DNA from 2 places in the Streptomyces sp. RLA123 genome. Region 2 is predicted to be linked to the other one. Evidence: riboswitches for the same ligand, from Rfam matches in the RefSeq annotation. Region 2 holds a riboswitch; the other holds the start of a gene.

Region 1 (14,558 bases), 4.0 Mb from region 2:
CACCGCGTCAAGAGCCTCCGGTCCGACGTCGAGTACATGAACGCCCTCTTCGCCCGACGCCCGGCCGATCCCCGGGTCCACGACCGCCGGATTGGCCCTGGCCTGCGGCTTCACACCCCGCCTAGGCTCACCTTCATGCGGATTCGAATCGTCGACGCCTTCACCGACCGCCCCTTCGGGGGCAATCCGGCCGGCGTGCTGCTGCTGCCCGACACGGACACCTTCCCCGCGGACGAGTGGCTCCAGTCCGTCGCCGCGGAGCTCAACCTCTCCGAGACCGCCTTCGCGCACCCCACGCCCGGTGCCGCCGACGCCGACTGGGCACTGCGCTGGTTCACCCCGGCGGCGGAGGTGAACATGTGCGGGCACGCCACACTGGCGACGGCCCACGCCCTGCAGACCAGCGGCGCCGCCGGCGGCACCGTACGGTTCAGCGCCCGGTGCGGAGTGCTGACGACGAGCACGGCCGCGGACGGCACGATCACCATGGACTTCCCGGCCGCGCCGCTGACACCCGTCGAGGTGCCCGCCGGCGTGACTCCGGCGATCGGCGCCGGCGTGCTGTCGGCCCACGGGACCGGTGAGGACGTGGGCGACCTCCTGGTCGAGGTGGCCGACGAGCAGACGGTACGGGCCCTCGCCCCCGACCTGGCGCAGGTGGCCGCGCTGCCGTCGGGCCGCGGGCTGATCGTCACGGCACCGGCCGAATCCCCCGGGACGGCGGGCTACGACTTCGTCTCGCGGTGCTTCTTCCCCGCCCTCGGCATCCCCGAGGACCCGGTGACGGGCAGCGCGCACACCGCACTCGCCCCGTTCTGGGCGGCGCGACTGGGCCGCGGCGAGCTGACCGGGCTCCAGGCCTCCGCCCGTGGCGGCCTGGTACGGACGGTGCTCCGCGGGGACCGCGTACTGCTCACCGGCCGGGCGGTGACGGTGGTCGACGGCGAACTGCACGCCCGCCCCTGACCCGCCGCGCGCTCACGCGGTGGGCAGCCAGCCGACCTTGCCCGCCAGCACCGCATACCCGACGAACGCCACGATGTCGATGAGCGAGTGGGCCGCCACCAGCGGGCCCACCCGCCCCCAGCGGCGGTAGAGCAGCACGAAGACGACGCCCATCGCCATGTTGCCGAGCAGGCCGCCGATGCCCTGGTACAGGTGGTACGAACCGCGCAGCACGCTGCTCGCCACCAGCGCCCCCATCGGCGTCCAGCCCAACTGGCCGAGCCGGCGCAGCAGATAGCCGACGACGATCACTTCTTCGAGCACGGCGTTCTGCATCGCGGAGGCGATGAGGACCGGGATCTTCCACCACACGTCCGGCAGGGACTCCGGCACGACCGTCAGGTTGGCCCCCGAGGCCCTGGCCCCCAGGTAGAACAGCAGCCCCGTACCACCGATGACGGCGGCGACGACCGCCCCGCGCAGCACATCGGAGCGCGGCCGCCGCAGGTCGAACCCGATCACCGGCATGCCCGTGCCCTCCCGCGCAAGCAGGTGGGCCACGAGCGCCACCGGGACCAGCGCGGTGGCGATCCCGAACAGCTGCCAGGCCAGATCCAGCCACGGCCGCCCGGGCGCCTGCGTACCCACCAGGGTGGCGGCCTGGTCCTTCAGCCCGCCCGGCTTGGTGAGGGAGCCGATGAAGCTGATGAGCGCCGAGAGCGCGCTGGCGCCGAGCGACAGCGCGAGCACCAGCAAGGTCTCGCTGCGCAGCGTGCGCGGCTCAAGTGCGCCGGCGCCGCTGCCCCCGGCGCCGCCCGCGTCGATCGTCCTGCCGTCCTCCGTGGCGTCCACGCGCGCCATCCTGCCTCATCGGCTCGGCGGGCAGCGCGCGCGGGGCCCGGCTCAGCGCCCCACGGGCCATTCGTGGACGGGCGCCCCGTCCTGCATCAGCTCGCAGTAGCGCACGGTCATCGCGGCCAGGGCGCGCTGCCGGTCCAGGCCGCGGTCCAGCTCCCGGTGGAAGACCGCGGCCTGCCACTCGGCGCCGTTCGTGCGCCTGCGGCAGCGGCCCTCGATGATCCCCAGGTAGTGGTCCCGGTCCACCGGGTCGATGCCCCAGCCGTCCAGGCCCGCGGCGGCCATCGGCAGCAGTTCCTCCAGCACGAGTTCCACGACGGGCACTTCGATGGTCCCGCTGCCACGCGAAGACCTGGGCCAGCGCAGCACGGCCTCGATGCCGTGGCGGCAGGCCTCGTCGAAGTTCGCCGCCGCGGCGGCGAACGGCAGCCGCGTCCAGACCGGGCGCGGCGCCTCCGCCAGGGCCCGCACGAGGCCGTAGTAGAAGGCCGTGTTGGCGACGACGTCGGCGACGGTGGGACCGGCGGGCATGACCCGGTTCTCCACCCGCAGATGGGGGACGCCGTCGACGACCGCGTAGACCGGCCGGTTCCACCGGTAGATCGTGCCGTTGTGCAGGGTGAGTTCCCTCAGCTGCGGTACCCCGCCCTCGTCGAGGACGTGCAGCGGGTCCTCGTCCTCGCAGATCGGCAGCAGGGAGGGGAAGTAGCGCACGTTCTCGGCGAACAGGTCGTAGGCGGAGTCGATCCAGCGCTCGCCGAACCAGGTCAACGGGCGTACGCCCTGGGCGCGGTGCTCCTCGGGACGCGTGTCCGTGGCCTGCTGGAAGAGCGTCGGCCGGGTCTCCCGCCACAGCTCACGGCCGAACAGGAACGGGGAGTTGGCACCGAGGGCGACCTGCGGCCCGGCGACCACCTGCGCGGCGTTCCATACGGCGGCGAAGCGGGCCGGGGTGACCTGGAGGTGCATCTGCATCGAGGTGCAGGCCGCCTCGGGCGCGATGGAGCCGGACGTGCTCGTCAGGCGCTCCACGCCGGCGATGTCGAGGGTGATGTCCTCGCCGCGGGCGGCCAGGATGCGGTCGTTGAGCAGGGTGTAGCGGTCGACGCGGGAAAGATTGGCGCCCACCAGGTCCTGCGCCCCGAGCGTGGGAAGGATTCCCACCATCACGATCTGGGCGCCGACCTCCCTGGCTTTTCTGTCGGCATATCCCAGTGCCATGCGCAACTCTTCGGCGAGACGGTCCAGGACCCGTCCGGAAAGCCGGTGCGGAGCGATGTTCACTTCGATGTTGAACTGTGCGAGCTCGGTCTGGAAATCACGGCTCGCGATGCGCTCCAGCACCTCTTCGTTCATCATGCGCGGCAGACCGTCCCGGTCCGTGAGATTGAGTTCGATCTCCAGCCCCATGAGATTCCGGGGCTTGTCGAAACGTTTCTCCTCCAGCAGCCGCTCCAGCCCCAGCAGGCACTGCTTCAGCTTCCTGCGGTAGCGCTGGCGGTCGGAGAGGTCGAACCCCGTCGCTGCGACCTTTTCCCCCATCGAAGGTCCCTCCTCGCGTGGGCCGTGATCACATCATGCCCACGGTTGAGATCGATAACGCCCCCTGTGACGCACACGACCCGGTAAGCTGGCCGCAGCACCGTCTTCCGGCACATTCCGATGGCATGGCACATCATTCATTTGCCATCGGCGGCGCCCTCGTGAAAAACGCCGACGAGATTCAGCCATCCGTGTCCACGGAGAATGCGCAGTTCGTCGAGCGGGAGACGGCCAGAATGCGGAACATTCGGCCGTTCAGGGTGACCGGGATCCGCCTTGCGGTTAATATCGCTGACGGCTAGGTGAAACACTGCCCGAACACACCTCGTATATCCTCAGTTCACAGGCAGAGCCTCCGCGATCCGCAGCGCGCCCGCGACGCTCCGGCCACGGGAAAGGGATCCGCATGCCCCCGCTGATTCCGAACGCCGCCACCCACCGGCGCCCCATGTGTTCGGCCTGCCCTGGCCTGCCGTTTCATCGCTGACAGCGCTGTTAGCACCCCATTGAGCATCCCGTGTCTCCCCATGAGAGGCCGCCCACCATGCCGCTGCAGGTAGCTCCAGCCCCCGCACCCGCTCTGCGAAGCGTTCTCGCCGCACTCAGCTCGCCCACCGCCGTCCGCGAGGCCCGCACACCCTCACTGCGTTCCGCGAACAGGCTGCTCGTCGCCGAGAACCCGCTGCCACTGCACGTGCTCGACCCCGTGGCCGCCGGGCCCGACGGACTGCCGAGGGCGCGGCTGACCGGCTGGCGCTTCCACATCCACTCCGGGGAGCGGAACGAGGCGGCGGTCCCGCCGTCGGACGGCCGGGACCGGGTGGTCGCCGCCGGGGAGACCGTCCACACGCCGGACGGATGGGCGTTCTCACACTTCTGCGAAGGGCCTTACCTGGCCTCGACCGAGCGCGCGCTGCTCCAGGCCGACGCCTTGGTCGCGCCCTACCAGCCGCACCTGCTCTCGGTGCCGGGCCTTTACATGCTGACCCTGTGGCTGCACGGTGACACCGGTGCCGACGCCGGAACGGCCCAGCCGGCCGCCACGGACCTGCTGATCCCCCTCGCGCCGGCGCCTCCCGGCATCGCGGCCCACCGCATGCACCGGCTCTCCGATCTGGTGCCCGTGCTCACCCTGCGGCTGGCACCGCCACCCCTGCTCGGCACCATCGCTTGACGGTTCCTCCCGGGGCGATGCTCGAACGCCTCCGTGACCGACCGGTCACGGAGGCGTTGCATTGTCCGGGCAACCGCCCGCCAGAGTGAAAGCGTCACCAACTATCGAGGGCAGCTCGCGCGAAATCCCTGCGGAAAACCGTCAGTAGAGCAACACTGGGACCGACCGACTGAACGGGGGAACGGCCATGACTGAGGTTCCTACCCAATCAAGCCGTATGTCACACCACTCGCAGCGAAAGACATCGTCCATGTGCTCGCACCAGCCGCATTGCCCGTCCGCCGCCAACTCCGACCGGGAGGCCGCGCACATCGTCGCCAGCCACCCCGAGCAGGGCTGGAGTCTGCTGTGCAACGGCGTCCTGCTCTTCGAGGACACCGGTGAACTGCTCCCCGACGGACAGATCATCGCCCCGCACCGCCCGCTCGGCAGCGAGCACGTCGTCACCGCCGCATGACCCGCGGCACCGACGACACACGAACGACGCGACAGACTTGAAAAGGGCCGACCCCGCCGACGAACAGCGGGGCCGACCCTGGTGACTCCCCGGCCCGCTCCCCCGGGCCCGGTCGTGACTACACGTCGTACTCGTCCAGCGGCGGGCAGGAGCAGACCAGGTTGCGGTCGCCGAAGGCGCCGTCGATACGGCGCACCGGCGGCCAGTACTTGTCCGCAGCCGACACGCCCGCCGGGAACACCGCCTCCTCGCGCGTGTAGGAGTGCTTCCACTCCCCACCCAGCGCCGCCGCCGTGTGCGGGGCGTTACGCAGCGGGTTGTCGTCCTTGGGCCATGCTCCCGAGCCGACCCGCTCGATCTCCGCGCGGATGGCGATCATCGTGTCGCAGAAGCGGTCCAGCTCCGCGAGGTTCTCGCTCTCCGTCGGCTCGATCATCAGCGTCCCGGCGACCGGGAACGACATCGTCGGAGCGTGGAAGCCGTAGTCGATCAGGCGCTTGGCGACGTCGTCGACGGTGACGCCCGTCTCCTTGGTCAGTTCGCGCAGATCGATGATGCACTCGTGCGCGACCAGCCCGCCGGGGCCGGTGTAGAGCACCGGGTAGTGCGGCTCCAGACGCTTGGCGATGTAGTTGGCGCCGAGCACCGCGACCTGGGTGGCGCGCTTGAGGCCCTCGCCGCCCATCAGCCGCACGTACGCCCAGGAGATCGGCAGGATGCCGGCCGAGCCCCACGGGGCCGCCGAGATCGGGCCCACGCCGGTCTCCGGACCGGCCGCGGGCTGCAGCGGGTGGTTCGGCAGGTACGGCGCGAGGTGCGCGCGGACCGCGACCGGGCCGACGCCGGGACCGCCGCCGCCGTGCGGGATGCAGAAGGTCTTGTGCAGGTTCAGGTGCGAGACATCGCCGCCGAAGTGACCGGGCTTGGCCAGGCCGACCAGGGCGTTGAGGTTGGCACCGTCGACGTAGACCTGGCCGCCGGCGTCGTGGACCGTCGCGCAGATGTCGGCGATGTGCTCCTCGAAGACACCGTGCGTGGACGGGTAGGTGACCATGAGCACGGCGAGTTCGTCGCGGTACTGCTCGATCTTGGCCCGCAGGTCCTCGACGTCGACCTCGCCGTCGCCGGCGGTCTTGACGACGACGACCTTCATGCCGGCCATCACGGCGCTGGCGGCGTTCGTGCCGTGCGCGGAGGACGGGATGAGGCAGATCGTGCGCTGGGTGTCGCCGTTGGCACGGTGGTACGCGCGGACGGCGAGCAGACCGGCCAGTTCGCCCTGGGAACCGGCGTTGGGCTGAAGGCTGACCTTGTCGTAGCCGGTGACCTCGGCGAGACGCTCCTCCAGCTCACGGATGAGCGTGAGGTAGCCCTCGGCCTGCTCGGCGGGCGCGAAGGGGTGCAGCTGGCCGAACTCGGGCCAGGTGACCGGCTCCATCTCGGTGGTCGCGTTCAGCTTCATCGTGCAGGAACCGAGCGGGATCATGCCGCGGTCCAGCGCGTAGTCGCGGTCGGCGAGGCGGCGCAGGTAGCGCAGCATCGCGGTCTCCGAGCGGTGCTGGTGGAAGACCGGGTGGGTCAGGTAGTCCACGTCGCGCAGCAGCCCCGCGGGCAGCGCGTCCTCGGTGGCTGCGTCCAGCGCCTCGATGTCGGCGTTGTCGCCGGTGACACCGAAGGCGGCCCAGACGGCGGCCAGGTCGGCACGGCCGGTGGTCTCGTCGCAGGCGATGCTCACCAGGTCGGCGTCGACCTTGCGCAGGTTCACACCGGCCTCACGGGCGGCGGACACGACCTCGGCGGCGCGGCCCGGCACGCGGGCGGTGACGGTGTCGAAGAAGGCACCGGTGGTCACCTCGACGCCGCCGGCGCGCAGGCCCCCGGCGAGGACGGCGGCATAGCGGTGGGTGCGGCGGGCGATCTGCGCCAGGCCGTCCGGGCCGTGGTAGACCGCGTACATACCGGCCATCACGGCGAGCAGCACCTGGGCGGTGCAGATGTTGCTGGTGGCCTTCTCGCGACGGATGTGCTGCTCGCGGGTCTGCAGCGCCAGGCGGTAGGCCTTGTCGCCGTCGGCGTCGACGGAGACGCCGACCAGGCGGCCGGGCAGGCTGCGGGCGTGGGCGTCGCGGACCGCCATGTAACCGGCGTGCGGACCGCCGAAGCCCATCGGCACGCCGAAGCGCTGCGTGGTGCCGATCGCGATGTCGGCGCCGAGCTCGCCCGGGGAGGTGAGCAGCGTCAGGGCGAGCAGGTCGGCGGCGACGGTGACGATCGCGCCCAGCCCGTGGGCCTGCTCGATGACGGGCTTCAGGTCGCGCACCGCACCGGAGGCACCCGGGTACTGCAGGAGTATGCCGAAGACACCGCGCTCGGCGATCTCGGCGGGGATGCCGTCGGTGAGGTCGGCGACGACGACCTCGACGCCGGTGGGCTCGGCGCGGGTCTCGATCACGGCGACGGTCTGCGGGAAGGTCTCGGCGTCGATCAGGAAGACGCCCTGCTTGACCTTGCCGACCCGGCGGGCCAGCGCCATCGCCTCGGCGGCCGCGGTGCCCTCGTCGAGCAGCGAGGCGCCGGAGGTCGGCAGACCGGTCAGGTCCGCGACGACCGTCTGGAAGTTGAGGAGGGCCTCGAGGCGGCCCTGGGAGATCTCGGGCTGGTACGGGGTGTACGCCGTGTACCAGGCGGGGTTCTCCATGACATTGCGCAGGATGACCGGCGGCGTGAAGGTGCCGTGGTACCCCAGGCCGATCATCGGCCGCAGCACCTGGTTGCGGTCCGCGAGCGCGCGCAGTTCGGACAGCACCTCGGGCTCGGTGCGGGCGGCCGGGAGGCCGAGGGCCTCGGCGCTCTTGATGGTGTCCGGTACGGCTGCGGCGGTGAGCTCGTCCAGCGAACCGTAGCCGACATGCGCGAGCATCTTCGCCTGCGCGGCGGCATCGGGTCCGATGTGACGCTGCTCGAACGGGATGCCGCGCTCCAGCTCGGCGAGAGGGATGCGGTGGGCGGTCATCTGCGGAGGCCTCCTGGTCTGACGCGACACGGCCTCCCCCTCTGTCATCTGAACCTGAGAGTTTCACCGTCCCGCGCGCGGGACGGCTTTCACCGTCGGTGAGGAACGGGCTGCCACGGACGGGCGTCCCTTCCTGCTTTCCAGAGTGACCTCACCCATGCGGTACGGATGCCTGAGAGATTCCGGGGAGGGTTTGCTCCTTCGGCGCCCGGCGGCCGGTGCTGAGCACCGCCAGGGCTCTCCCGCATGGGGTCGCCAGCCGATGCCAGCCTACCAGCGGGGTTCGTTGAACGGTCATGTGACAGCGGACACCTTTCGTGCCTAAATGGGAGTAATCGCGACCAGTTGGAGGGACCGTGCAGACCGGTATCGATCCGCGGAGCCTGATCGGGCGCAGGGCCTTCGACCGCAACGGAATGAAGATCGGAACCGTCGACGAGGTGTACCTCGACGACGCCACCGGCGAGCCCGAGTGGGCCGCGGTGCGCACCGGCCTGTTCAGTCGCGACGCCTTCGTTCCGCTGGAACCGAGCGAGTTCGGCGAGGACGGGCTGCGCGTCCCCTTCGACAAGTCACTGATCAAGGACGCCCCGGACTTCGGGGTGGGCCGGCATCTCTCCCCGGAGCAGGAGCTGCAGCTCTACCACCACTACGGGATGAACGGCCCCAGCGCCGTCACCGGGCCGGACGACGAGCCGCCGCCCGACCGGGACTTCGGCAAACTGGCCGGCGACGGCTGACCGTCCGCTTCCGCCTCCCTCACCCGCCCGCGGACAACACCAGCGGCAGCGGCTCGGACGGCTCCAGATCGGGGTCGGCCACCGCGAAGGTCCGCACCCTCCCCGGCAATGCCGAATGGGGCTCCTCGAAACGCACGGTGACCCGGCCCACGCCGCTGCCCTGCACCCAGCCTGCGCCGTACTCGGCGTGCCGGACGTCCTGACCCGGCGTCCAGCGCCGTTCCGCGGCGGTCGGCGTCCCCGCGGCGGCGGTGGGCTGATCCGCCCCCGCGTCCGCCCCGGCGGCGCCTTCCTCGTCGGGGGCCTCCTCCTCACGCTCGGCCGCCTGGGCGAAGAGGTCCTCCTGTGTGAAATCCGCCAGCCCCGCCACGCCGACGCCGAGCAGCCGGACGCCGCCCGAGAGGTCGACGGCCTCCAGCAGCCGCTCCGCCGTCTCCCGAACCACCGTGGGGTCGTCGGTCGGGGCGCGCAGCGTCTCGGACCGGGTGAGCGTCGTGAAGTCGTACCGGCGCACCTTCAGCACGACGGTGCGGCCGGAGCGCCCTGCCTCGCGCAGCCTCCGTACGCAGCGGTCGGCGATCCGGTCCACCTCCAGCCGGATCCGGACGCGGTCGGTGAGGTCCACGTCGAAGGTGTCCTCGACCGAGATCGACTTGTGCTCGCGGTCGGGGACCACGGGCCGTTCGTCCACCCCCAGGGCCATGCCGTGCACATGCGCGCCGTGCGCCCTGCCCAGCAGGCGCACGAGCTCGGCCTCCCCCGCCTCCACGACGTCCCCGACCGTGGTGATGCCGCCCCTGCGCAGGTGCTCGGCCGTGGCGGGTCCCACCCCCGGCAGTGTGCGCACCGGCATGGGCGCCAGCAGTTCGCGCTCGGTGCCCGGCTGGATGACGACCATGCCGTCCGGCTTGGCCTGCTCCGAGGCGATCTTGGCGAGCAGCTTCGACCCGGCGAGCCCGACCGAGCCCGCGAGCCCCGTGGCCGCCCTGATGTCGGCCCGCAGCCGCTCCCCCACCCGCAGTGGCTCGTCAGCGATGCCGCCGGCCTCCAGGTCCACGAACGCCTCGTCCAGGCTCAGCGGCTCCACCAGCGGCGACAGCCGGGCCAGGATCTCCATGACGACGTCGCTCACCTGCCGGTACACCCCGAAGCGCGGCACGAGGTACGCCGCGTTCGGGCAGAGCCGGCGGGCGTACGCCATCGCCATCGCCGAATGGACGCCGTGCACACGGGCCTCGTACGACGCGGTCGCCACCACGCCCCGCGGGCCCAGCCCCCCGACGATGACCGGCTTCCCCCGCAGACTCGGCTTCGCGGCCTGCTCGACGGCAGCGAAGAACGCGTCCATGTCCAGATGGAGGATGGTCGGCGCGCTTCTCACGTCACCGATGGTGCCCTATGGCACCGACACCCGCCGTACGCCCGTACGGCAGCCGGTTGGTGCGACGGTCCGGCCCGGCGGTCCGCAGGTCAGACCGCGCGATGGCGGCGGCGGGCGAGTTCGTCGCCGGGGTTGCGGCCCACCAGCGTCTCGCCGGTGTCGACCCGCTCGCCGTGCAGCTGCGACAGCCCGCTCTCCACATCCCGCCACACGACGCCCACCGCGATCCCGAAGATGCCCTGGCCGCCCTGGAGCAGGTCCACGACCTCGTCGGGCGACGTGCACTCGTAGACGGTCGCGCCGTCGCTCATCAGGGTCATCCGGGCCAGCTCGGCGGGGCTGGTGGAGCGCAGGTGCTGCACCGCGGTGCGGATGTTCTGCAGCGCCACCCCCGTGTCGAGCAGCCGCTTGACGATCTTGAGGACGACGACGTCCTTGAAGCTGTACAGCCGCTGGGTGCCCGAACCGTAGGCCGGCCGGATGCTGGGCTCCACGAGTCCCGTACGGGCCCAGTAGTCCAGTTGGCGGTAGGTGATCCCGGTCGCCGCGCAGGCCGTGGGCCCGCGGTAGCCGACACTCTCGCCCGACCCTTCCGGCTCCCGACCGGAGACCTCGCCCGTGCCCCCGCCGGAGGCCACGGCCGCGTTGCGGGCCAGGGCCGCGCGCATCGGGTACGGGCCGCCAGCGGCCATACCGTCGCCGGTGCTTCTCACGCCGACCTCCCGTCCCTTCGCACCCCTGAGGGCACGCGCACGTGCCATCGGGACTTTCCATCTCGACGGTAGGCAGTCACTCCGGGTGCGTCAACGATCGCCACGCTCGGCACGCCGAGTGATATCAACCCCTGGAGTGGTTTCGCGTATCCGCTCAGGGGGTACGGCTCGTCGAATGGCCGGCGCCGGACCTCACTGGCTGCTGGATCCGAAGTCCTCGGGCGAGATCTGATCGAGGAATTCGCGGAACTTCTCGACCTCGTCCTCCTGCTCGTCGGGGATGGCGATGCCGGCATCGTCCAGCACACCGTCGCTCCCGTAGATGGGGGTTCCGGTCCGCAGTGCGAGCGCTATGGCATCGGAGGGACGGGCGCTCACCTCCACGCCGCTGGCGAACACCAGCTCGGCGTAGAAGACGCCCTCGCGCAGGTCGGTGATCCGGACCTCGGTCAGCGTCTGGCCGACGGCCTCGAGCACGTCCTTGAAAAGATCATGGGTCAGCGGCCGCGCAGGCGTCATGCCCTGCTGCGCGAAAGCGATGGCGGTGGCCTCCCCCGGCCCGATCCAGATGGGCAGGTAGCGGTCGCCTCCCACTTCCCGCAGGAGCACAATCGGCTGGTTGGAGGGCATTTCGACCCGGACACCCACGACGTCGAGCTCGTTCACACAGCAACCCTAGGACGTGCCCGGCAGGTTTGGGTAGTCGGGACGGGCCCGGCCGGTCACCGGCCGGGCCGAGTCCCGGTCACTCAGCGTCAGAAGAGCCGGATCCTGAGAGCCGACTGGACCAGCGCGGCGTGCAGGCGCACCGACAGGGCCGCCAGCTCCTTGGCGGTGGCCTCGGCGTGCGTCCTGGTCTGCGGATTGCGGTGCAGCCGCAGCGGGGCGACGACCTGCTCCACCAGGCCCGCCTCGCGTTCGGCGGCGGCCTTCACAGCGCGTAGATGGCGCGGCTCCAGGCCGAATCGTCCCAGATCCGCGACGAGCTTGGCGATGTTCACCGTTTCGGCGTCGTAGTCGCCGTCAGCACCGGCCTCCACCAGCCCGTACGCCTCCCACTGCACCAGCTCGGCCTCGTCGGCGCCCGTGGCGGCCATCAGCTCGTCCCGGCCGATCCGCAGACCCCGGCCCACGTCCGGCTCCATGGCACCGGTCTCCAGCAGCTCCCGGGGCTCCGCGGGGGCGGGCAGCGGCAGCGGCTCGCCCCGGTCCAGGGCGTCCAGGTGCTCACGGATCACTTTCAGCGGAAGATAGTGGTCCCGCTGCATCCGCAGTACGTGACCGAGCCGCTCGACGTCCCTGACCGAGAACTTCCGGTAGCCGGACGGGGTGCGGTGCGGTTCCACCAGCCCCTCCGCCTCGAGGAAGCGGATCTTGGAGATGGTGACCTCGGGAAACTCCTCACGCAAGTCGTTCAGCACCGCTCCGATGCTCAGCGGTCGGTCGTCCGCGGTGGCGGTGCCGTTGCCGGCACCGCCCGACGGTGTACGAAGCATGAACCTTCCCTCGCGGGGTCAGGCGCCCCACTGGCTCGCGTAGAAGACCAGCCGGTACTTGCCGATCTGAACCTCGTCACCACTGGCCAGGGTCACCGAGTCGATGCGCTCCCGGTTGACGTAGGTGCCGTTGAGGCTGCCGACGTCGGAGACCGTGAAGCTGCCGTCCTGGCCGCGCCGGAACTCGACGTGGCGGCGGGAGACGGTGACGTCGTCCAGGAAGATGTCACCTTCCGGGTGGCGCCCGGCCGTCGTCAGCTCACCGTCCAGCAGGAAGCGGCTGCCCGAGTTGGGCCCACGACGCACGACCAGCAGCGCCGACCCCGGGGGCAGCGCGTCGACCGCCGCCTGGGCCTCCGGGGACAGCGCGGGAAGCACGGTCTGCCCGGTGACCTCGGCCTCGTAGGCCTCCAGGCCGGAGATCGAGATCGTGGACGTGGTCTCGGAGGGACGTTCCGACGGCACTCCGGCACGCAGCGGCGCACCACAGTTGGAGCAGAAACGGCTCGCTTCCGCGTTCTGGAAACCGCACCGCGTACAGACCGGCAAGGACCCTCCACCCGTGCTGGAGCCTGATGGTTGCTCGAAACCTATGCGCCCCGATGCGGCAGGGTCAACAGAAACCGCACCATGACCGCCCGAAATGTCGCCACCTGGAGCAGCGCCCTGATCCCGGAACAGCGGGCGATCCTCGCCCATGGACTCATCTTGCGCGTGCCGGGGCGCCCGGTGACGTGCCGTAGGGCTGTCACCGGCCGGACGCGCACTCTTGCCGAACCACTTACCGAACAACTTCACGGGCGATTCCCCTTGAACGACACAGACCCGCCCGTGGGGCAGGACGAACCCTCAGTCACGACCAACACACAGTTTCCCTCACGCACCACCCCAACGGTGCGGCGACCCCCCGCATTCTCCTGCCCTCCCCCGTACACCCACACTCGTACCGGACTCACCGGGATGACGACTGAGCGTAGTCAGGCTGCTCCGGCGGCCGCAAGGCATCCACGACGATCTTCTGCGAACGCGTCACATCGACCGTGGCCTGCTCCTTCTCCAAAGTCTGTACCACGCCTCCCGGGATGTTCAGGGCGGGTTCGAGATCCTGTGGATTACCGATGACCTTGAAGCGGTACGGCTGGGCGACCTTGTGGCCGTCGATCTCCACGGCGCCGTCGGCACCCTGTGTGAAGTACGTGTCGGCGACCACCCGGATGTCGTTGATCTGGATCGCCTCGGCCCCGGCGGCGCGGAGTTCCTGCAGCGTGTCCAGCAGCATGTCGGACTCGACCCCGCCCTTGGTGTCGGTGATCGTCAGCGTGATGCCCGGGCCCTGCGCCGCGACCGTGCCTGCCAGCACGCCGAGTTGGGCGGCCTTCTGCTCGGTCTGCTTCCGGGCCTCCTCGGCCTGGTCGGAGCTGTTCTCCAGCTCCCGGCGCTGGTCCTCCAGCCGCTGCTTCTCGTCCTCGAGACGCTGCGTGCGGTTGTCGAGCTCGTCGAGGATCCGCACGAGGTCCTCCTGGCGGGCACCGCGCAACGCGCTGGTGTCGCTGGTCGAACTGACCTGGATCGCCAGGCCCAGTCCGAGCACGAACAGCAGCAGCGCGACGATGAGCTGAGCACGGCTGGCCCGCGGCGGCCAGAGACCGGCCTTGAGCCGCTGACGGCCGGTCGACACAGCGGTGGACGGCGCGGGCGCCTGCTCGTGAGGTTCCCGCGGCCCGGGGCCGGAATCGGAAGCGGAGCCGGGCAGTGCCGCCGACGCGGGCGGGACCACGGGGGACGGCTCCGACTCCCGGGCGGGCGGCGCCGCTTCGGGCTCCCCGGGGCCGTCATCCGGCACGGCCGCGGACGGCTGCTCCGGGGACACCGGCCGGGCGGGCCGCTCCGGCGTGCCGTCGGGCGCTCCTCCGGGCAGGCCCGACTCCGGCCCGGGCACCGGCTCCTGCGGTCCCCGGCCGTGCTCGTCGCGCCGGCCGTGCTCGTCGTGCCGGTCGTGCTCGTCCGTCATCGTGCTGTCACGCCCGGAAGACATGGCGGCGGATGGCCGCCGCGTTGGAGAAGATGCGGATACCGAGGACGACCACCACACCTGTGGAGAGCTGAGCCCCGACCCCCAGCTTGTCACCGAGGAACACGATCAGGGCCGCCACCACGACGTTGGACAGGAAGGAAACCACGAAGACCTTGTCGTCGAAGATCCCGTCGAGCATGGCGCGCAGGCCGCCGAAGACGGCGT
Region 2 (14,558 bases):
CACCAGACCTGACGGTGAATGTATGCGCAACCGTGATGTGGTGACGGTTCGCCCGTTATTACCACGGTGTTACGCGCGTTGACAGATCGCCGGGAGTGCTCCCGAGTCGCTACCGTCGGACCCATGAATGATCGGCTGCGCGCGGTGTGCGACCTCATGGTCCCGGTGGTCAGGGAGATGGCAGGGCTACACGAGTACGACGGTCAGGTCCAGGATCTGTCACCGGACGGCGTGCGCCGCGGCCTGTCCGCGCTGACCCACGCGCGACGCCGCGAAGCGGCCCTTCCGGACACGCACGACGAACGGCACTTGTCGGTCTTCGAGGACACCCTCAAGGTCCAGTACGGCGAGCTGGAGCTGCACCGGCGTGATCCCTATCCCCATTTGTCGAACCTCGAACTGACCGCCTACGACCGGGAGTACGCGTCGCACGAGGAGCTCGCGGAGGCCCGCAGACGGCATCTGGCGCAGTGGCCGGACGCGGTGGACGCGGCCGTCGCGTCCCTCGACCGGGTGAGTGCGCCCGTCGCCGGGGCACTCCTCGGGGCGGTCCGCGGGCTGGCCGCCGGCCTCGACCCGGAGCAGGAGCCGGAGGCCGGTCCCGCGCTCGCCGCGCACCGCCGGCTGGTGGACCACATCGCCCGCGCCGCCGAGACCGGCGACCCCGACCCGCGGCTCGGCGGCGAGGCTCTCGCCCTGCTGATGGGCAGTCAAGAGGGTCTGCCGGTGGACCTGTCCGCGCTCGCGGAGGAGGCGGAGCGCGAACGCGACCGGCTCACCGAGCTGTTGACCGAGTCCTGCCGGCAGCTCGACCCGGAGCACACCGTCGGCGAGCTGATCCCGCGGCTGCTCGCCGACCATCCCGGCGCGGAGGGGGTGATCCCCGAGGCCGCCCGGCTCACCGAGGAGGTCATCGAGTTCACCCGGCGCCGGGGACTCGTGCCGTGGCTCGACGGGGACTGCCTCGTGGGCCCCGCGCCGCCGTCGCGGCGCTGGTCCATGGCGATGATGACCTGGGCCGCCCCGGAGGAGGCCGACAGCGCCTCCTGGTACCACGTCACCCCGCCGGAGCCGGACTGGCCGGAGGAGGATCGCGAGGAATGGCTGTCGGTCTTCAGCCGCACCAGCCTGCCCGCGATCACCGTGCACGAGGTCGCGCCCGGGCACTTCGCCCACGGCCGGGCGCTGCGGCACGCACCCACCCAGGTCCGGCGGGTCCTGCACTCGCTCTCCTTCTGCGAGGGCTGGGCCCACTACGCCGAGGAGGTCTGCCTGGAGGAGGGCTTCCGCTCCCGCGACCCGCGCTTCGCCATCGGCGTGGCCCTCGAGGCGCTCGTCCGCGTCACGCGGCTCGTCTGCGCCATCGGACTGCACACGGGGGCGATGACGCTGGAGGAGGCCACCTCGCGGTTCATGCGCGACGCCCACCTCGCGCGCGCGGGCGCCGCCTCCGAGGCCCGCCGGGGAACGTTCGACGCCGCCTACGGGCGGTACACCTGGGGCAAGTTGGAGATCATGCGGTTGCGCGAGCGGGCCCGGCGGGAGTGGGGCCGGGACTTCACCTTGCAGCGGTTCCACACGTCCCTGCTGGAGCTCGGCAGCCCGCCGCTCGGACTGATCTCCGCGGTGCTCTGACGGGCCCCCGGAGGCGGCCGAGGGCGGACCGGTGAGCCGCCTTGAGAGGGCTCAGTGGCGCTGCGGCGCCCAGCCCTGGACGGCGCTCGCGGCACCGCCGCCCGCGTGGGCGTCACGGTCGTAGAAGGGTGACGCGGCGGCCCGCATCCACATGCCGACGGGGTCGTACTCGTCGGCGAGCGGGACCGCCGCGACGGGCAGCCCCTGGGGCACCGCGGCGAGGGCGGACTGCATCATCAGACGCACCGTCTCCGCGGACTGGGGGCCGGCGTCGTAGAGGTCGACGCCGATCGCGAGATACGGCTCGCCGACGGTCGGCTGGACCCAGGCGCGCCGCAGCGAACGCACCGCGGGGGTGCGGTGGGCCTGCTGGGACAACAGGGCGTAGTACTGCGGGATCTGGAGCGCGGGCTCGGCTATCCGCAACGGCCCCGCGGGGGCCTGGTCCAGGCCGAGACCGATCCGGCGCAGGTCGAGCCAGGGGACGCCGACCCCGCCGCCGGGGGCGTGCGGGTTGAGCCACAGGCCCCAGCGGTCCGGGAAGAGCGAGGCGGCGATCTCCCGGCCGGACACGACCTCGTGGGCGCGGCTCCAGCCGCTGGCGGCCAGTTCGCGCGAGGAGGTCACACAGGGGGCGTAACCGAAGCCGCCCACCTCCATGTTGCCGTACTGCGCGTCCGCGCCGCCGGGCGTGCCCTGCCACAGCAGCATCCAGACCTCGCCGTCGGCGAGGGAGCGCAGCAGCGTCTCGTACGCGTCGAACCTACCGGGCGTCACCTGCCGCAGCGCATGCTCCAGCCCACCGTCCCCTCCCGCGCCCGCGCCCACGTGACCCGCCCTTCCGCCTCTGCGTCGTCTGCTGCCTCGCCTGCCGGACCAAGGTTATGCGCCGGTGCCGACAAAGAAGGGTCGCACGCGCTCGACCATCCAGTCCCCCACGGGGTCCTGTGCGACGTCGAGGAGGACGAGATTGACCTGCCACGGCACCTGGACGGCGCCGAGCGCGCGCCCGAGCGCGGTCATCGCGGCGACCCGGTCCTCCTCCTGCCAGCGGTCGAGCTCGACGCCGATGAAGAGCGCGGCCGGGTCCCCCTCGACGCTGGCCAGGGCCCGACGCGCGGTGAGGACGACCGGGGTGACCGCGAACTCGCCCGCGGCGGCGGCCAGGAACTCCACCGGCTCGTCGTCCGGCGAGGGCTCCCACAGCCGCACCCGGGCGCCGGTCGGCGTGCCGGGCTCACGGCCGGTGCGGCACAGTTCCATGACGGCCGGCGGCGGCAGCGGAATCCCCACCGCGCCCCCGGGGTTGACGGCGATCCCCACCTGCGGCGGCAGTCCGCGGGCGAACTCCCGGGCCGGGGCGACGGCGAAGTCCATGCCCTGCGCGGCATGGAGGAACTGCTGCTCGGAACTGAACACCGGGACGAAGGCGCCCCCGCCGAGCTCGATGGTGGGCAGGTCCAGATCGGAGTTGGCCTGGCTGCCGCCGGCCGGGAGCGGGATCCACAACTCCGAGCGGCCGAGCACCTCCAGGACCCGGGCGGTCGCGCCGGGATCGCCGAGGGCCGCGGTGAGGACTTCCTCAAGTTCGTTGGCGGGCCAGGTGCCGGCGGCCGGTCCGGCGGCGAACGCCGGGGCGAATCCGTCGGGTATCCGCTGCCCAGGGATGTTCACTGCGTCTCGCCTCGCAATATCCGGTCGTGGTGCCCTCTCCCAAAACCCTATCCGCAGGCGGGCCGCACGGACCCCTCCGGGCCTGGAACCGTCACACTCTGCGACCGTCCGGTTGCGAGGGGTCATGACTTCTCACAAGGTGGGGCAGGCAAGTACAAAACCCTCACTTGGGAGATTCCTCAATATGCGCATCACCAGGACCACCTCCGCCCTCATAGCGGCCGCCGTCTGCGGCTCGCTGACGATGGGCCTCACCGGCGGTGTCGCGAGTGCCCACGCCCCGGTCCGGATCTCGGCCGTTCACCTGGCGGCTGCCGCCGACGCGGCGGAGACCGGCCGTGCCGAGCTCATCGCCAAGCTGGGTGACACGCTGTCGATCGGCGCGAAGCTCACTCAGGAGGCCCAGGCCCAGGCTCCCGACTCCGCGAAGCTCGATGAGCTCCGCCAGGGCCTGGAGGAGGCGACCCAGCAGTTGTCCACGGTCGTCGACCAGTCCGCCTCCCCGGCCGACCCGTCGCAGACCGACCAGTCCGGCGCCGACCCGGCGGCCGGGTTCCCGGCCGACCCCACTGCCGACCCGCAGTCCGCCGACGTCGCGGAGCCCGCCGACGGCGCCGAGCGCGCGGCGGACGCCGTGTCCGACGTCCAGAAGCAGCTCGACAAGCTGGTGGCCGACGTCGCCACGCTGCTGAAGGCGGTCCTGGCCAAGGACCTCGCGGGGGTGACCGCCGGCGTGACCACCGTCGTCGGCGACCTGCAGGCGCTTTTGCTGTCCGTGCCGAAGCTGCTGACCGGTGCGCTCCCCCTTCCCATCCCCCTGCCGCTGGAGGACGGGTCGGCGCAGGACCCGCAGGCTCCCGACGTCCTGGCGCCCCAGGACCAGGCTGCGAACCCGCAGGCTCCCGACGTCCTGGCGCCCCAGGACCAGGCTGCAAACCCGCAGGCTCCCCAGATGCCCGTGGCCCCTGCCCCGCAGGTCCAGTAGTCCGGGCAGTCACCGCACCACCGTGGCGGCCCGGCCGCTCAGCCGTCGAAGTCGATGGCCTCGAGCCGCCGGGCCGCTTCGCGGTCCAGCAGCACCGCCGAGGTGCACGCGGCCGGCAGCCGGCCCTTTTCCGCCGCGCGCAGCAGCCGCCGCGAGGCCCGCTGGTGCCGGGCCATGGCGTACGCAGACACCCCCCGCCCCCGCACGCGCTGCCCGTCCAGGGCGGCCTCCACGGGCACGTCGAGCAGCACCAGGTGCATCCCCCGGCCGCGGCGCCGGGCCTCCCGGCCGACCCAGGCCCGTACCCACGGCAGGGTGCCGCAGTCGTGCAGGGCGACACCGGCCCCGGAACGCAGGGCCCGCCACAGCCCCACGTAGTGGGCCAGCCGCACCAGGGGGCGGTAGGCGGCGTACGGCAGCAGGCGCGGCATCCGGGTCTGCCAGCGCTCGCGCACGTCCTGGGAGTCGATCAGCCAGGCGTCACCGGACACGCGGCGCATCAGCGTGCTCTTGCCGCCGCCGGGGAGCCCGGAGACGATCAGGATGTCGCCGGCCGGGTAGCGCAGCCGCCGTACCCGGGCCTGGCCCGCCCGCAGGTCGACCAGCCTGCGCGGGCGCACGGAGTGCCCGGCGCGGACCGCGCCGCGGGGAGGGACCGCCGGCCGGACGGCCACCGGACGGGGAGCGGCCGGTGCCCCGGCCGTCGCATACGCACTCTGCCACCGCACAGTCGCCCTCCCGGTATGACTTTCAAGAAATGGTAAATCCTCGGTATGCGTCTACCCAGGGAAGCAACGCGGTGACGACACGATCGGGACCCGACCGGGACATCGGGGACACGGCCGAGACAAGGCGGAGCGGCCGTGCAATGATGGCGACCTCAATCACATATCGGCCGTTCGAGGCCGCGCGGGAGAGTTCCCCGCTCCCGCCGTGGCGGGCGGGGCGCCGAAGGAGCAAGTCCTCCCTTGAATCTCTCAGGCACAGATACCGCGCGTCCGAGGCACATCTGAAAAGCGGGCGAGCCCTCCCGGTCCGGGGCGGCCGCCCCACCCAAGGTGCAAACCGGGGCTCCTCCGCACGGAGGGTCCAGGTGAACCTCTCAGGTTCCGATGACAGATGGGGAGGGCAAGCCCCCCTCCTGTCATCGCCCGACCTGTCTTTCCATGTCCTTGGGAGCCCGCCCGATGAGTGAACCCCGCCGTACCGCGCTGGACGCCCTGCACCGGTCCCTCGGTGCCACCATGACCGACTTCGCGGGCTGGGACATGCCGCTGCGGTACGCCAGCGAGCGCGACGAGCACACCGCCGTACGGACCCGGGCCGGTCTCTTCGACCTGTCCCACATGGGCGAGATCACGGTCACCGGCCCCGCCGCGGGCGAGGCCCTGGACCACGCGCTGGTCGGCCACATCTCCGCGCTGGCCGTCGGCCGCGCGCGCTACACGATGATCTGTTCGCCCGACGGCGGCATCCTGGACGACCTGATCGTCTACCGCCTCGGTGACCAGGAGTACATGGTCGTCGCCAACGCCTCCAACGCGCAGGTGGTCCTGGACGCCGTGACCGAGCGCGCGGCCGGCTTCGACGCCGCCGTGCGCGACGACCGGGACGCCTACGCGCTGATCGCCGTCCAGGGACCGCAGTCCCCCGGCATCCTGAAGTCGCTGACCGACGCCGACCTCGACGGCCTGAAGTACTACGCCGGGCTGCCCGGCACGGTCGCCGGCGTCTCCGCGCTGATCGCCCGCACGGGGTACACCGGAGAGGACGGCTTCGAGCTGTTCGTCGACCCGGCCGACGCCGAGAAGCTGTGGCAGGCGCTGACCGACGCGGGTGTGGACGCCGGCCTGGTGCCGTGCGGCCTGTCCTGCCGGGACACGCTGCGCCTGGAAGCGGGCATGCCGCTGTACGGGAACGAACTGACCACCGCCCTCACCCCGTTCGACGCCGGCCTCGGCCGGGTCGTGAAGTTCGACAAGCCCGGTGACTTCGTCGGCCGGCAGGCGCTGGCCGCCGCCGCGGAGCGCGCCGCGGCCGAGCCGCCGCGCAAGCTGGTCGGCCTGGTCGCCGAGGGCCGCCGGGTCCCGCGGGCGGGCTACCCGGTGGTGGCCGGCGGCGCCGTGATCGGTGAGGTCACCTCGGGCGCCCCGTCCCCGACCCTGGGCAAGCCGATCGCCATGGCGTACGTGGACGCCGCGCACGCCGCGCCGGGCACCTCCGGTGTGGGCGTGGACATCCGCGGTACGCATGAGCCGTACGAGGTGGTGGCCCTGCCGTTCTACAAGCGGCAGCGCTGAGGTTCCCGCCCGCACACCGGGCACAGCCGTCCCACCTGTCAAGACAGCCGTTCATCAGCACATTCCGTCATCCAGGAGAATTCACGTCATGAGCAACCCCCAGCAGCTGCGCTACAGCAAGGAGCACGAGTGGCTGTCGGCCGCGGACGCGGACGGCGTGTCCTCGGTGGGCATCACCGAGCACGCGGCGAACGCCCTCGGCGACGTCGTCTACGTCCAGCTCCCGGCGGTCGGCGACTCGGTGTCCGCGGGCGAGACCTGCGGCGAGCTGGAGTCGACCAAGTCGGTCAGCGACCTGTACTCCCCCGTCTCCGGTGAGGTCACCGAGGTCAACGAGGACGTCGTCAACGACCCCTCCCTGGTGAACTCGGCCTCCTTCGAGGGCGGCTGGCTGTTCAAGGTGAAGGTGTCCGAGGAGCCCGCCGACCTGCTCTCGGCGGACGAGTACACCGCCTTCACCGGCAGCTGACGCCGCCGCGGCGCCCCCGCCGCCCCGACCTGCCCACCCCGACCTCCGGACGGATGACCCCCCAGATGTCGCTTCTCAACAGCTCCCTGCACGAGCTCGACCCCGACGTCGCCGCAGCCGTCGACGCCGAACTGCACCGCCAGCAGTCCACCCTGGAGATGATCGCCTCGGAGAACTTCGCTCCGGTCGCGGTCCTCCAGGCCCAGGGCTCGGTGCTGACCAACAAGTACGCCGAGGGCTACCCCGGCCGCCGTTACTACGGCGGCTGCGAGCATGTCGACGTCGTCGAGCAGCTCGCCATCGACCGGGTCAAGGCGCTGTTCGGCGCCGAGCACGCCAACGTCCAGCCGCACTCGGGCGCGCAGGCCAACGCCGCCGCGATGTTCGCGCTGCTGAACCCCGGCGACACGATCCTGGGCCTGAACCTCGCCCACGGCGGGCACCTGACCCACGGCATGAAGATCAACTTCTCCGGCAAGCTCTACAACGTGGTCGCCTACCACGTGGACGCCGAGACCGGCCAGGTCGACATGGCCGAGGTCGAGCGCCTCGCCAAGGAGTCCCGCCCGAAGCTGATCATCGCCGGCTGGTCCGCGTACCCGCGGCAGCTGGACTTCGCGGCCTTCCGGCGGATCGCCGACGAGGTCGGCGCCTACCTGATGGTCGACATGGCGCACTTCGCCGGCCTGGTCGCGGCGGGTCTCCACCCCTCCCCCGTGCCGCACGCGGACGTCGTCACCACGACCACGCACAAGACTCTGGGCGGCCCGCGCGGCGGCGTCATCCTGAGCAAGGCGGAGTTCGCCAAGAAGATCAACTCGGCGGTCTTCCCCGGCCAGCAGGGCGGCCCGCTGGAGCACGTCATCGCGGCGAAGGCGGTGGCCTTCAAGGTCGCTGCGAGCGAGGAGTTCAAGGACCGCCAGGTCCGCACCCTGGAGGGCGCGAAGATCCTCGCCGAGCGGCTGACGCAGGCCGACGTCACGGCGGCGGGCGTCTCGGTGCTGTCCGGCGGCACGGACGTGCATCTGGTCCTGGTCGACCTGCGCGACAGCGAGCTGGACGGGCAGCAGGCCGAGGACCGCCTCCACGAGATCGGCATCACGGTCAACCGCAACGCCGTCCCGAACGACCCGCGCCCGCCGATGGTCACCTCGGGTCTGCGCATCGGCACGCCCGCGCTGGCCACCCGCGGCTTCGGCACCGAGGACTTCCGCGAGGTCGCCGACATCATCGCCGAGGCCCTCAAGCCGGGCTTCGACCCGGAGAGCGCCAAGGCGCTCGGCGCCCGGGTCGCCGCACTCGCCGAGAAGCACCCGCTGTACCCCGGCCTGAAGTAACGGCCGTCACCCGGTGTGCGGGACCGCCCGGGCGGGCGGTCCCGCACACTGGACCTTGCGCGCCACACCCGCGCGCGCCATCCGCACCACCCGGCGGCGATCCCGCCGGCCACCCACGGACAACGGGGTCCGTGAACCCGAGGAGTTCTTCACCGTGGCCATTTCCGTCTTCGACCTCTTCTCGATCGGCATAGGCCCGTCCAGTTCGCACACCGTGGGCCCGATGCGCGCCGCCCGGATGTTCGCCCAGCGACTGAAGAACGACGGACTGCTGGTCGGCGTCGCCTCCGTGCGCGCCGAACTCTTCGGGTCCCTCGGCGCCACCGGACACGGCCACGGCACCCCCAAGGCGGTCCTGCTGGGCCTGGAGGGCGACTCCCCCCGCACCGTCGACGTGGACACCGCCGACGAGCGTGTCGAGCTCATCCGCAGCAGCGGCCGCATCAACCTGCTCGGCGCCCACGAGATCCCCTTCTCCGTCGACAACGACCTGGTCCTGCACCGGCGCCGTTCGCTGCCGTACCACGCCAACGGCATGACCCTCTTCGCCTACGACGAGGCCGGCGTGCCCGTGCTGGAGAAGACCTACTACTCGGTCGGCGGCGGCTTCGTCGTCGACGAGGACGCGGTCGGCGAGGACCGCATCAAGCTCGACGACACCGTGCTGAAGTACCCCTTCCGCACCGGCGACGAGCTGCTGCGCCTCACCCGGGAGACCGGCCTTTCCATCTCCGGCCTGATGCTGGAGAACGAGAAGGCCTGGCGCTCCGAGGCCGAGATCCGCACGGGACTGCTGGAGATCTGGGGCGTCATGCAGACATGCGTGAACGCCGGCCTCACCCGCGAGGGCATCCTCCCCGGCGGCCTGAAGGTGCGCCGCCGCGCCTCCGCCACCGCCCGTCAGCTGCGGGCCGAGGGCAGCACCGCGGCGCACGCGATGGAGTGGGTCACCCTCTACGCGATGGCCGTCAACGAGGAGAACGCCGCCGGCGGCCGCGTCGTCACCGCCCCCACCAACGGCGCCGCCGGGATCATCCCGGCCGTGCTCCACTACTACGTCAACTTCGTCGCCCAGGCGTCGACGGAGGCCGAACGGGAGGACGGCGTCGTCCGCTTCCTGCTCGCCGCCGGTGCGATCGGCATGCTCTTCAAGGAGAACGCCTCCATCTCCGGCGCCGAGGTCGGCTGCCAGGGCGAGGTCGGCTCCGCCTGCTCCATGGCCGCGGGCGGCCTCGCCGAGGTCCTCGGCGGCGGCCCGGAGAAGGTCGAGAACGCCGCCGAGATCGGCATGGAGCACAACCTCGGCCTCACCTGCGACCCCGTCGGCGGCCTCGTCCAGATCCCCTGCATCGAGCGCAACGGCATGGCCGCGGTCAAGGCCGTCACGGCGGCCCGGATGGCGATGCGCGGCGACGGACGGCACCACGTCTCCCTCGACAAGGTCATCAAGACCATGAAGGAGACCGGGGCCGACATGAAGGTCAAGTACAAGGAGACGGCGCGGGGCGGGCTCGCGGTCAACGTCATCGAGTGCTAGGGGAACAGGCCCTGACCTGCGAAGTTTCATCTTTCGCAGCTGTCAGGGCCTTCCCTGTTTGCACTGCGGGAAGTCCCCGGTAAGTCCCTCGGGCAGAGCTGAAAGTCCCTGAGGTCCCCAGGAAATCCCTGCACGAGACCTTCCGGCCGGCAGTCAAGGGCACCTCAGTGAGCTCAGCGGCGCACGCGGCACCGCCGGCCTCGATTGGAGCGGCCGGAGTCCGTGCAGTCCACGCAGCCCGAGGTCTCGGCCTAGCACGCACATGCGCGCAAGACCGACATGTCGCGATCGGCGCGACCCTGCGCCGGCAGGGGAAACGGCGCGAGGCGCCCGTACCAGGACCGGGCTCACACGACTCCGGTCGGTCGGCGACAATCTCCGTCGGCAGGGTCGCCCAGGGGGCTGTTCTCCCGGAAGCAGCCTGTCGTCAACCGTCCGACCACGTTGACGACGGACTCCGGGGGCAACCTGGCCGCGACTCACCGCGGTGAGTCATGGGGAGCGAGCGGAACGACGAAGCGCGGGGAACGCCGTCGTCCACGGTGGGGGCGACATCGCGGTCATCACCTGCCAGGGCGGGGACGGAGCAAGGGTGACATTCGCGGGTCACGGCGAAGAGGGGGGCCTGCCGCGGCGGAGAGCGCGATCGCGTCGGACGGGTGCCGCGGGCACCACCACCGCGTGCGGTGCGGCGCACGGCACGCCGACGGACGGCGCCCCCGGTTGCCGGCGAAGCGTGCGCACACCCCGTGATCGCATGGCGGGCGCAGCCGCTGCTGCCCCGGCACCCGCGAGTGCCCTGGTGGAGATCCGGTCGCGGCGACGTCGGCGCGAGCGTTTTCGGTGAATCGGTATGTGTAGGACAAGGAAGGCCCCATGAGCCGCTGGCGCGAGACGTTGGCCAGGCGAGGCGCCGGCGCGAGCGTTCCGCCGCGCAGGCAACCCGCGAGTCGGCCCGGTGACGACCCCGCCCCCCAGGTGCTCGTCGAGGACCACGGCGGACTGCTGGTGCTGCGGACACCCACCGACGACAGCCTGGACCCGGCCGACGTCAGTGACCTGGCCCGCACCATGGCGTCGCCGGACGGCACGGCCACGATCGTCGTCGCCGTGGAGCCGGCCGCGCACAGCGGGCTGTGGCCACGACTCCGCGAGGTACTGGACACCCTCCAGGCGGACGGCACCCGGACCGTGCGTCTGGTGCTCGCCGGGGCCGGCGACGACCGCCCCGGCCGCGCCGCCACGGCCCGGCGTATCGCCGACGCCTGGAACATGACGGTCGAGGCTCCCGACGGACCGGTGGTGGTGGTGCCGGGTGGTTCGGCGTTCGTGCCGCCCGGCACCGGCGGGTGGCGGCGCTTCGTACCGGGGCGGGCGCCGGTGCCGCTCGGGCCGCGCACGCCGACTCCCCGGTGGCAGACCGCGCTTCGCCGGATCTCCGCGACCGCGGTCAGCGGCTGCGTGGTGGACCAGGTTCCGGCAGGTCTGCTGATCCGCCCCGCGGGTTCGGCCGCACCGCGCCCGGGTGACCTCTTCCACACCGTCCCGGTCGATCCCCGGCGGGCCGCCGTGATCGTCGGCGTCCCCTTCGGTGAGGACATCGCGGCATCGGACGTCGTCACCCTGCTGGAGGCCGTGCCGGCCGAGGAGTGCAGCGTGCGCCTCGTGCCAGGAGGGAGAGCCGATCTGCTGCCCCTGGCCCAGTCGGTCGCCTCGACGCTGGGCATCGAGGTCGAGGTCACCACGGGCCTCCCCCTGTTCGCCTCCGACGGACCCATGGGGCGCTATGGAGTGCGCTCGGCGATGGTCGACCCCGACGAGGTGCCGCGGTGGCTGCCGTACGTCGACGCGGTCGTCTGCGCTCCCGCGGGCACGGCGGACCGCCCGCGCCCGCCGCGGCTGCTGCGCTGGTTCGCACCCGAGGGGATCGTCGGGCCCCGCACCGTGGACGGCCCCGCCGCGAACGGGGAGTTCCTCCTGTCTCCCGAGTGGCGTGTCGTGGTCACCAGGGCCGGACTGTGGGTCGGCCCCACCGGTGGCACCCCGGTCCCGCACAGCGACCGGCCGGTGAACCACGACGGTCCCGTGATCGACATCGGTCGCCCCGGCGACCGTCTCACGGCGACGCTGTGGCCCGCCGTGTCCCGTGTGCTCGCGGCGGTGAATCCCGGCGTCCGCGCCCTCACCACGCTCCACGTCCACGCCGCCCCGTCCGACGGCGGCCTTGCGCTGCGGGCCCTGGCGGCGGAGCACAGCCTGCGCGTCATCCGCTTCTCCCCCACCCGAGAGGTACGTCCACCCGCCCCCGGGGAGTCCGGGACCCCTGGGACGCATGTGGGCCCGGCCGCGGAGAGCGCGAGCAGCCCCCAGGGCACACCGCCGAAGCCGCCCCGGCCCCTGGACGAGCGCGGCCCGCTGGGGGCCGCCGAGCACCGCAGGGGCCCCTCACCCGCCCCCCGCGGCACGGCCCCGGCGGCGCCCCTGCCCGGCCCCGCCGCCCCGCCGCCGCGGGCGACGGGGACACCGAGCCGTCCGCCAACCCCGCACGCCCCGCAGGAGGCCGGACACGCCGCCAGGGGCCCCGTCCCGATGTCGCCGCGCCACCGCAGCACGCCCGAAGAACGCAGCGCCTTCCGCGGCTTCGCCGGTGCGGCGTGGGAGCGGCACAGCTCCGCCGTACGCCGGGCGATGACCGAACTGCCCGTACCTCAGGGGCAGGAGAAGAACGCCGTCCACGACGATCTCGTCGCCGTCCGCATGTACCTGGAGCAGACCGACAGTCCGCATCGCCACGCCGAGCTGCGGGAGGCGCTGCGTTCGGGCGAGCCCCGGTCGCTGTCCTGGCTCGCCTGCCTGACTTCCGGGCTGCAGTGGCTCCCGCCCCACCGCGGAGCGGTCCTGCGCGGGGCACCCCACCTCGGCACCGGCCGTATCCCGCGCCCCGGCCAGATGCTCTACGGTGCGGCCCCGGTGGGTGGTCTGCCGATCGGTCAGGCCGATACCGTCACGGGGGCGCCGGCGGCGTACGCGATCTGGTCCCTCATGGGCCGCGCAGCGGGCCCGCTGCGCGAGGGAGCTAACGAGATCGTGTTCGCTCCGGGAACGAAGTACCGGGTGCTCGACGTACGTAGGCGGGACGGCGAGCCACTGGTCCTCCTCCGCCAATTGCCCGACCGGCCCACGGCCGGGACCGCCGACGCTCTGGAGGACGCCGACGAGACCGCGCTGACCCGTCTCGAACAGGCGCTGACGGAGCTGACCTGGGGCACCGGTCCATGGCCGGCGTGCTGCAGCGGAGGCATCGGCGACCACTGAGAGCAGGCACAACCACGTAGCAACGGGCCGGCCGCGTCGGGGCGCCTGGCCGTCCCCGAGTCCCCGGCACACAACGACATACAGGAGCCCGTCCTTGCAGCACCAGAAGTCACCCGCTTCGGCCAAGGCTCCGGCGGTGACCACGCGTAAAGCCACCTCGCTTCCGGTCGTCGACACCGAGGCCGACTCGCTCTTCGCGCCCTCCTCCGTCACGCCGGCGCCCAAGCCGACGTCCGAGCCCAAGCCCGAGCCCAAGCCCGAGCCCAAGCCGACGTCCGAGCCCAAGCCCAAGCCCGAGCCCGAGCCCGAGCCCGAGCCCAAGCCGACGTCCGAGCCCAAGCCCGCGCCCAGGCCCAAGCCCGCGCCCGCGCCCGGGCGCACGCCGGCGCCGGAGCCCACTTCCGCGACCGCGCCCAAGCCCGCGCCTACGCCTACGCCCATATCCTCGTCCTCTGCCGTCCGGTCCGGACCGCCCGCGGACTCAGCCGCCCCAGCCGTGCACCACATCGCCGACAGGGCCGCCGCCGAGCTGAAGTCGGTGCGTGACGACGCGAGGTGGCCGACGTCCGACCAGGATCAGGTCGAGCCCGCGCAACCTGCCGATGCCAAGTCGGCTCGCGCGGCGGAGTCCCGGCCCGGTGCCAGGGCGGCGCGCGTCCCGGAGACGCGGACGGATGCCGGGGCGGCACGTGCGGCGGAAGCTCCCGCCGACGCCCATCCCGCGGTGAGACCCGCACCACCGCAAGGTGACTCGCCGACGGTGTCGGTCGAGGCGGCCGTGCACGCCGCGCTGCGGCGCAAGGCGTCGAGGGAGACTTCCGTCAGGTCGGTGACATCCAGGCTCCCGCAGCGGACGGGACCGGAGCAGCCCGGACCCGGGCACACCGGTCCGACGGGGCCAAAGGCCGCCCGCCCGGGCAGCAGCGCACTGCGCGGGTTGGCCATCGTCGTCTGCGGCGCCGTCGCGGTGGCGACGTTCCTCACACTGCAACGCACCGTCGGCGGTGACGCGAGCCCGCCGCCCGTCGGGTCCCTGGCGGACGGCTCGGCGGGACCGGAGGCTTCACCTCTCCTCGACGCCGGGGCAAGCCCGCTTGCCGGCCGCACTCCGGAAACGAAGCCGTCCCCGTCCGGCGGCACCTCCTCCCCGCACAAGAAGCCCAACGTGCCGGCGTCACCGAGCCACTCCTCGAAGGCGGGAAAACCCACGGCCTCGGCGACACACAGTACCTCTGGCGGTGGCAAGACCGAGCCGCCGACGCCGGGCGAGGTGTCGCCGACGGCCACGGCCACGGCCAAGCCGCCG

The links. Region 2 has a riboswitch for glycine ahead of gcvT (glycine cleavage system aminomethyltransferase GcvT). Riboswitches for the same ligand answer to the same signal wherever they lie in the genome.
Region 1: linked by a shared signal. The riboswitch ahead of gcvP (aminomethyl-transferring glycine dehydrogenase) and the one ahead of gcvT (glycine cleavage system aminomethyltransferase GcvT) in region 2 are both predicted to bind glycine.

Annotation. Positions count from the first base shown of each region.
Region 1 covers NZ_JBWDOR010000003.1:6,710,542-6,725,099, reverse strand. Annotated here, with positions in the region: gene RV983_RS30735 (PhzF family phenazine biosynthesis protein) at 136-966, shown strand; gene RV983_RS30730 (CPBP family intramembrane glutamic endopeptidase) at 979-1,806, opposite strand; gene RV983_RS30725 (glutamate-cysteine ligase family protein) at 1,849-3,345, opposite strand; gene RV983_RS30720 (hypothetical protein) at 3,381-3,647, shown strand; gene RV983_RS30715 (hypothetical protein) at 3,890-4,519, shown strand; gene RV983_RS30710 (DUF5999 family protein) at 4,770-4,976, shown strand; gene gcvP (aminomethyl-transferring glycine dehydrogenase) at 5,095-7,989, opposite strand; glycine riboswitch at 8,140-8,244, opposite strand; gene RV983_RS30700 (PRC-barrel domain-containing protein) at 8,346-8,729, shown strand; gene RV983_RS30695 (DNA polymerase IV) at 8,749-10,110, opposite strand; gene RV983_RS30690 (MerR family transcriptional regulator) at 10,200-10,778, opposite strand; gene RV983_RS30685 (bifunctional nuclease family protein) at 11,016-11,489, opposite strand; gene ftsR (transcriptional regulator FtsR) at 11,579-12,319, opposite strand; gene RV983_RS30675 (FHA domain-containing protein) at 12,338-13,159, opposite strand; gene RV983_RS30670 (DUF881 domain-containing protein) at 13,272-14,189, opposite strand; gene RV983_RS30665 (small basic family protein) at 14,338-14,558, opposite strand, start outside.
Region 2 covers NZ_JBWDOR010000003.1:2,692,265-2,706,822, forward strand. Annotated here, with positions in the region: gene RV983_RS12015 (DUF885 family protein) at 124-1,635, shown strand; gene RV983_RS12020 (enhanced serine sensitivity protein SseB C-terminal domain-containing protein) at 1,687-2,463, opposite strand; gene RV983_RS12025 (enhanced serine sensitivity protein SseB) at 2,518-3,288, opposite strand; gene RV983_RS12030 (hypothetical protein) at 3,494-4,294, shown strand; gene RV983_RS12035 (AAA family ATPase) at 4,333-5,022, opposite strand; glycine riboswitch at 5,195-5,297, shown strand; glycine riboswitch at 5,299-5,423, shown strand; gene gcvT (glycine cleavage system aminomethyltransferase GcvT) at 5,482-6,594, shown strand; gene gcvH (glycine cleavage system protein GcvH) at 6,683-7,063, shown strand; gene glyA (serine hydroxymethyltransferase) at 7,129-8,400, shown strand; gene RV983_RS12055 (L-serine ammonia-lyase) at 8,555-9,937, shown strand; gene RV983_RS12060 (hypothetical protein) at 10,814-13,252, shown strand; gene RV983_RS12065 (hypothetical protein) at 13,389-14,558, shown strand, end outside.